Regions from separate parts of the Kitasatospora sp. NPDC048715 genome, predicted to be linked through region 1. Evidence: riboswitches for the same ligand, from Rfam matches in the RefSeq annotation. Region 1 holds a riboswitch; the other holds the start of a gene.

Region 1 (3,201 bases):
GGTGGCGGCGAACGTGCTGGCGGCCGGGCTCGGCTCGCTGATCGTCGTGGGGCTGACCGTGCTCGCCCGGCGGCTGCCGTACCTGCGGCCGCTGCTGCCCGTCACCGCCGGTTTCCTGGTCGCGCTGCTGGTCCTCTCGCTCGCCCGGGCCGGGCTGCTGGAGGGCCCGCTGCGGACCATCGTGGCCACGCTGGCGATCCTGCTGCCGGGCGGACTGCTCGTCACCGGGCTGTCGGAGATCGCCGCGGGTGCGTCCAGCGCGGGTACGGCCCGGCTGGTGTCCGGTGCGGTGCAGCTGGCGCTGTTCCTCGCCGGGGTGGCCGCGGCCGCGACGGCGGCCGGCGTGCCGGCCGCCGCGCTGGCCGACGTACAGGTCGCCAGGCCGAGCTGGTGGGTGATCGCGCTGGGGCTGGCGCTCGCGGTGGCGGGCGTGGTGGTCAGCGTGAACACCCCGCCCTCGGCCGTCCCGTGGATCGTCGTGGTGATCGCGGTCAGCGTCACGGTCCAGGTGGTGGTGGGGTCGGCGCACGGCGCGGCGGTCGGCGGCCTGGCCGGCGCGGTCACCGCCGCGGCCGCGGCCACCCTGGTGCACTGGCTGCCGGGCGGTCCGCTCTGGCAGGTGCTCTACCTCCCGGCGTTCTGGATCGTGGTACCGGGCTCCTTCGGCCTGCTGCACACCGCGCAGATCGAGGTCGGGAACGGCGCGCAGTCGGTGCTGACGGCCGTGTCGGCGGTCTTCGGGGTGTCGATCGGCACCCTGATCGGCTCGGTGATCAGCCGGATCCCGCGTCCCTCCCGCGCCGTGCTGCTGCCCCGGGCCTGAGCCCGGGGCAGGCGGGGCCCCCGACGCGGGCGGAGCCCCCGCTCAGGGGTGGCGCAGGGCCTCGGTGAGCCGGTGGGCGGCCTCGACGACGGCCTGGGAGAGGTGGGCGCCGGGGTGCCGGGTGAGGCGTTCGATCGGGCCGGAGACCGTGACGGCGGCGACCACCCGGTTGGACTGGCCGCGGACCGGCGCGGAAACGGAGGCGACCCCGAGTTCGCGCTCGCCGACCGACTGGGCCCAGCCCCGGCGCCGCACCCCGCTCAGCGCGGTGGCGGTGAAGCGGGCGCCCTGCAGTCCGCGGTGGAGCCGTTCGGGCTCCTCCCAGGCGAGCAGGATCTGGGCGGCGGCGCCGACCTTCATGGGGAGGGTGACGCCCACCGGAACGGTGTCGCGCAGGCCGGTGAGGCGCTCGGCCGCGGCCACGCAGATCCGCACCTCGCCCTGCCGGCGGTAGAGCTGGGCGCTCTCGCCGGTGATGTCGCGCAGCTGGGTGAGGACCGAGCCGGCCGCGGCCAGCAGCCGGTCCTCCCCGGCCGCCGTCGCGAGCTCGCCGAGCCGCGGGCCGAGCATGAACCGGCCCTGGGTGTCCCGGCTGACCAGGCGGTGGTGTTCGAGTGCGACGGCCAGCCGGTGGGCGGTGGGCCGCGCCATGCCGGTGGCGGCGACCAGGCCGCCCAGCGTGACGGGGCCGGCCTCCAGGGTGCCGAGGATCGAGGTGACCTTGTCGAGCACGCCGACGCCGCTCGTGTTCTCCATGTGGGGGTACTCCAGTCTCGGGGCCCGGAGCAGCGGACGGTCGCTGCTCACGGCGGCTCCTGGCGGGGAGCCGGGGGGTGTGGTCAGCGAGGACGGGCCGGGGGAAACGGCCGAATGCCTGCGCCGGGCACGAGACGGGTACGCGAAAGCGCCGGGGCGGGAAGCGCCCGGGCGAAGGACAGCACAGAGAGCACCGTGTCTCCTCATCTTTCCCGCGCCACAGTGGCGACAGGCCGGAGTTGGCACTGCCCCCGGACGGCACGGCGCGTACTTCGGACGCCGGGTCGAACGGGGAGTTGCCGGGGCTTCGTAGGGCCGGTCCCTCCACCCCTCTGGATGATTCGCCAGGAACGATACAAGACTTCCCGGGCCGCTCGGCAAGCCCCCCCACCTCCGGCCCCCACCCCCGGCCGCCGCCCGCGGGCCCGCTCAGCGGTGGCGCGGCTCCGACAGGCCGGTGCACGGGGCCCGGTCCGGGCCGCCGGGGGCGGTGGCGTCCCAGGCATTCAGGGCGTCGAGGGCGGCGGCGCGTTCGGAGGCCGTCGGCCGGGTGCCCTCGGGGCCGAGCAGGTAGTCGGCGACCGGGGTGAGCAGCAGGGTCGCGTCGCCGGCCGGGAGCAGCAGGGCCTCGTCCCACCGGTGCCGGATGACGGTGCGGCGCAGCAGGGTGCCGTGGCGCGGCCGGAGCGGGCGGTGGCGGCCGCGGCGGCGGCGCCGTTCGGGGGCGACCTCGGTCTCCAGGACGGTGCGCACGTCCCGCAGGGAGCCGAGCGGCACGTGTTCGGCGGCGAGGTCGAGGAGGGCGGCGGCCTCCGGGGCGAGCCGGTAGGCGGCGACCACCGCGGCGGTCTCGACGGGGTCGAAGGGCTGCCCGGCGAGCTGGGCCACGTCGATCACGTCGCCCGCGAGGAAGGCCCGCCCGAGCCCCTCCTCGGCGAGGGCGATCAGGCATTCCACGTGGTCGTCGGCGGCCAGGTAGGGGCGGACCGGGACGGTGGCGAGGTCGCCGGTGAGCGCGGCGGTGGCGACCCGTACCTGGTACCACGGGTCCAGCAGCGGGTCCTCGCCCGGCCAGCGCAGGGTGACGGCGGTGTGCCGGGGCCGCTCGCCGAACAGGGTGACCTCCACGGACTCCACCGGGTGATCGGTGACCAGCCGGTTGACGGCCTGCCAGAGCGTGGCCTCGGTGGGGCTGACGAGGCCGAGCTCGGCCAGCGGCCGGGGCAGGTCGGGCGGGTAGTAGCCGGCCAGTGGCAGGTCGCGGATCGGACGGACCCCGGTGGCGTCGGCGAGGTCGCGCGCGACGCCCGCGTAGCACTCGGCCCGGTCGCGGGCGCGCTGCAGCTCGGCGCGGGCGTGCCGGCCCATCCGGACGCCGTCCCGGGCGAGCGCGGCGAGCACCAGGTACGGGAGGTGGCGCTCGCCCCGGGCGCGGTGGAGCAGGTCGACCGGTCCGGCGGCCGGGTCGACGTCGAGCAGCCGGTGGAGCAGGTCGGTGTTCATGGGGGTCCGCCTCCGAGAGCCGTGGTGGTCGGCCGGACGGCGGCCGGGCGACCGGGGACGTGGCGGGTCCGGCGGTCGGGGCCGGGCCGACTGCGGGCGCCACACCGTCGATTGTGGTC
Region 2 (3,201 bases), on a different contig from region 1:
TAGTCCTGGACGAGGACCGCGGCGTTCGGGGCGGCCTCGGCGGCCAGGGCCTCGGCGAAGGCCTCGTTGTACGCCCGGTAGGCGGCCCACTCGGTGCGGAAGCCGGCGTCGAAGGCGGGTGCCGTGGGGGTCGCGTAGAGCAGGTGGTGGACGAACCACAGGGTGGAGTTGGCGACGCCGTTGTAGGCGCGGGCGAAGGTCTGCGGGTCGATGTCCAGCATCCGTACGGCCTGGCCGCCGACCTCGTGGCCGGCCAGGTCGAGGCGGCCCCGCGGCGCCTCGGCGGCGGCTCTGCGGTCGGCGTCGTTGAGGGCGGCGCAGACCCAGACGGCGTTCGGGTCCGCGATGGCGGAGAGGCCGGAGACCAGTCCGCCGCCGCCGCGGCGCAGGGTCAGCGTGCCGTCGTCGGCGGTGCTGAAGGACACCGGTCCCCGGTTGGAGGCAACCAGGACGGGGGCGGTGCCGGTCGCGCTCGAACGGTTGGTCGTGAGATCGCCCATGGTTGGGATGTTGCCGGGGGTTCGGGGCGGCAAACCCCTCAATGACGGGTCGCGTATTCGGGGACGGTGTGCATCGGGGGGCGTTCCAGGGCGGTCACCGGGTGGGTGTGGGCGGTGAAGGCGCGGGTTTCCGGGTCGCGGGTGAACTGGGTGAGCTGGGGGTGGACGAGGTCGGCGGAGGCCTTGAGGCGGTGGGTGCGGTCGAGGCGTTCCAGGGCGGTCCGGTAGATGGTGGCGGCCATCCGGCCGAGGGCCTGGCCGTCCTGGTGGCGGTGGTGCCGGACGCCGACGTCCACCTGGGCCAGGGCGTCCAGGCCGGCCAGTTCCAGGGCGTCGACCAGCAGGCCGAGTTCGACGCCGTAGCCGGTGGGGAAGGGCAGCCGTTCGAGCAGTGAGCGGCGGGCCGCGTACTCGCCGCCGAGGGGCTGGACGAAACCGGCGAGTTCCGGCCAGTGGAGGTTGAGCAGGGGCCGGGCGACGAGTTCGGTGACCCGGCCGCCGCCGGCGGGCAGGACGGCGCCCTCGGATTCCAGCGGGCGGTCGTACATGGCCTTGACCAGCTGGATGGACTCGTCGGTCAGCAGCGGGCCGAGGATGCCGGAGACGAGGGACGGGTCGAATTCGCGCAGGTCGGCGTCGACGAAGCAGACGATGTCGCCGCGGGTGACCAGCAGCGAGCGCCAGAGCACCTCGCCCTTGCCGGGGACGGCGGGCAGCCGGGGCAGGACGGCGTCGCGGTGCTCGACCCGGGCGCCGGCCTCGGCGGCGACGGCGGCGGTGGCGTCGGTGGAGCCCGAGTCGACGACGACGAGTTCGTCGACGAGCGGGAGGCGTTCCATCAGCTCGCGGCGGATGGTGCGGACGATGTCGCCGACGGTGGCCTCCTCGTCCAGGGCGGGGAGGACCACGCTGACGGTGCGGCCGGTGCGTTCCTTGGCGGCGAGGAGGGTGCGGACCGGCCGGTCGGCCGCGCTCCAGGAGCGGCGGCGCAGCCAGGACGCCGCCTGCGGGAGGAGCTCGGGAATCGGTTCGGCGGGCACGGAGGTCTCCTCGGCGGGGTCGGTGGGACGGGTCATCTCGCGTGGCGGACGGACCCGTTCAGGATTGACGCCTTCGGATACAGTCTTCGTACAGCGGTCGGACCTTTGCACGCCGGGGTCGCCGTTGAGCATCACCACAATTTCACAAGCTCATCCAGAGGGACTGAGGGAACGGCCCGTTGACGTCCCGGCAACCTTCCCGCGCGGCTGTCTGTCGACAGGCCCCGGCGGGACAGGTGCCAATTCCGGCCTGTGGCGCGACCGTGCCACGGGGAAGATGAGGAGAGAGGCCTCGCCATCATGGCTATCGACACCGCCGCACCCTCCCCCAGCCTTCGGCCGGGGGGACCCCCGCCCGTCGACCTCGGCCCCGCCGCCGCGCTGTCCTGTCGCGAGTGCGGCACCCGCTTCCCGCTCGGCCCCAGCTTCGCCTGCCTGGAGTGCTTCGGCCCGCTGGAGATCGCCTACGAGTTCGGCAGCGAGGGCGCCGAGGAGCTGCGCAAGCGGATCGAGGCCGGTCCGGCGTCCATCTGGCGGTACGCGCCGCTGCTGCCGGTTCCGGCCGACGTGGCGTCGAAGCCCAATCTGAACCCGGGGTGGACCCCGCTGGTGAAGGCGGACAACCTGGGCCGGGAGCTCGGTTTCACCGCCCAGCTGCACGTCAAGGACGACTCCGGGAACCCGACGCACTCGTTCAAGGACCGGGTGGTCGCCTGCGCGATCGAGGCGGCCCGGGCGTTCGGGTACACCACGCTGTCCTGCTCCTCCACCGGCAACCTGGCCGGCGCGGTGGGGGCGGCGGCGGCCCGGGCCGGGTTCCGGTCCTGCGTGTTCATCCCGCACGACCTGGAGCAGGGCAAGGTCGTCATGGCCGGGGTGTACGGCGGCGAGCTGGTCGGCATCGAGGGCAACTACGACGACGTGAACCGCTTCTGCTCGGAGCTGATCGGCGATTCGGCCGGCGAGGGCTGGGGCTTCGTCAACGTGAACCTGCGGCCGTACTACGGCGAGGGTTCCAAGACGCTGGCGTACGAGATCTGCGAGCAGCTCGGTTGGCGGCTGCCGGAGCAGATCGTGATCCCGATCGCCTCGGGCTCGCAGCTGACGAAGATCGACAAGGGCCTCCAGGAGCTGATCAGGCTCGGCCTGGTCGAGGACCGGCCGTACCGGATCTTCGGTGCCCAGGCCGAGGGCTGCTCGCCGGTGTCGGCCGCGTTCAAGGCCGGCCGGGACGTGATCAAGCCGGTCAAGCCGGACACCATCGCCAAGTCGCTGGCGATCGGCAACCCGGCCGACGGCCCGTACGTGCTGGACATCGCCCGCCGCACCGGTGGCGCGGTGGAGGACGTCACGGACGCCGAGGTCGTGGCGGCGATCCGGCTGCTGGCGCGGACCGAGGGCATCTTCGCCGAGACCGCGGGCGGGGTGACCGTCGGCGTGCTGAAGAAGCTGGTCGAGACCGGGCAGCTGGATCCGGCCAAGGAGACCGTCGCGATCAACACCGGCGACGGCCTGAAGACCCTGGACGCCGTCTCCGACGCCGGGATGACCGCCGTCATCCGCCCGACGCTGGACTCGTTCCGCGCCGCCGGCCTCGCGTCCGCCTGAACCACCCGATCGGCCCCGCCCCCGCAAGGAGAGTCATGAGCGCCAACGTCCGC

The links. Region 1 has a riboswitch for S-adenosylmethionine ahead of ACGFSC_RS32215 (IclR family transcriptional regulator). Riboswitches for the same ligand answer to the same signal wherever they lie in the genome.
Region 2: it holds a riboswitch for S-adenosylmethionine, as region 1 does, so the genes downstream of both, thrC (threonine synthase) here and ACGFSC_RS32215 (IclR family transcriptional regulator) in region 1, are expected to answer to the same signal.

Annotation. Positions count from the first base shown of each region.
Region 1 covers NZ_JBICVH010000019.1:239,173-242,373, reverse strand. The annotation lists gene ACGFSC_RS32220 (threonine/serine exporter family protein) at 1-823, shown strand, start outside; gene ACGFSC_RS32215 (IclR family transcriptional regulator) at 866-1,579, opposite strand; SAM riboswitch class I at 1,780-1,922, opposite strand; gene ACGFSC_RS32210 (hypothetical protein) at 2,009-3,082, opposite strand.
Region 2 covers NZ_JBICVH010000025.1:5,341-8,541, forward strand. The annotation lists gene ACGFSC_RS37365 (trehalose-6-phosphate synthase) at 1-500, opposite strand, end outside; gene ACGFSC_RS37370 (glucosyl-3-phosphoglycerate synthase) at 539-1,576, opposite strand; SAM riboswitch class I at 1,688-1,824, shown strand; gene thrC (threonine synthase) at 1,841-3,148, shown strand; gene ACGFSC_RS37380 (ubiquitin-like small modifier protein 1) at 3,184-3,201, shown strand, end outside.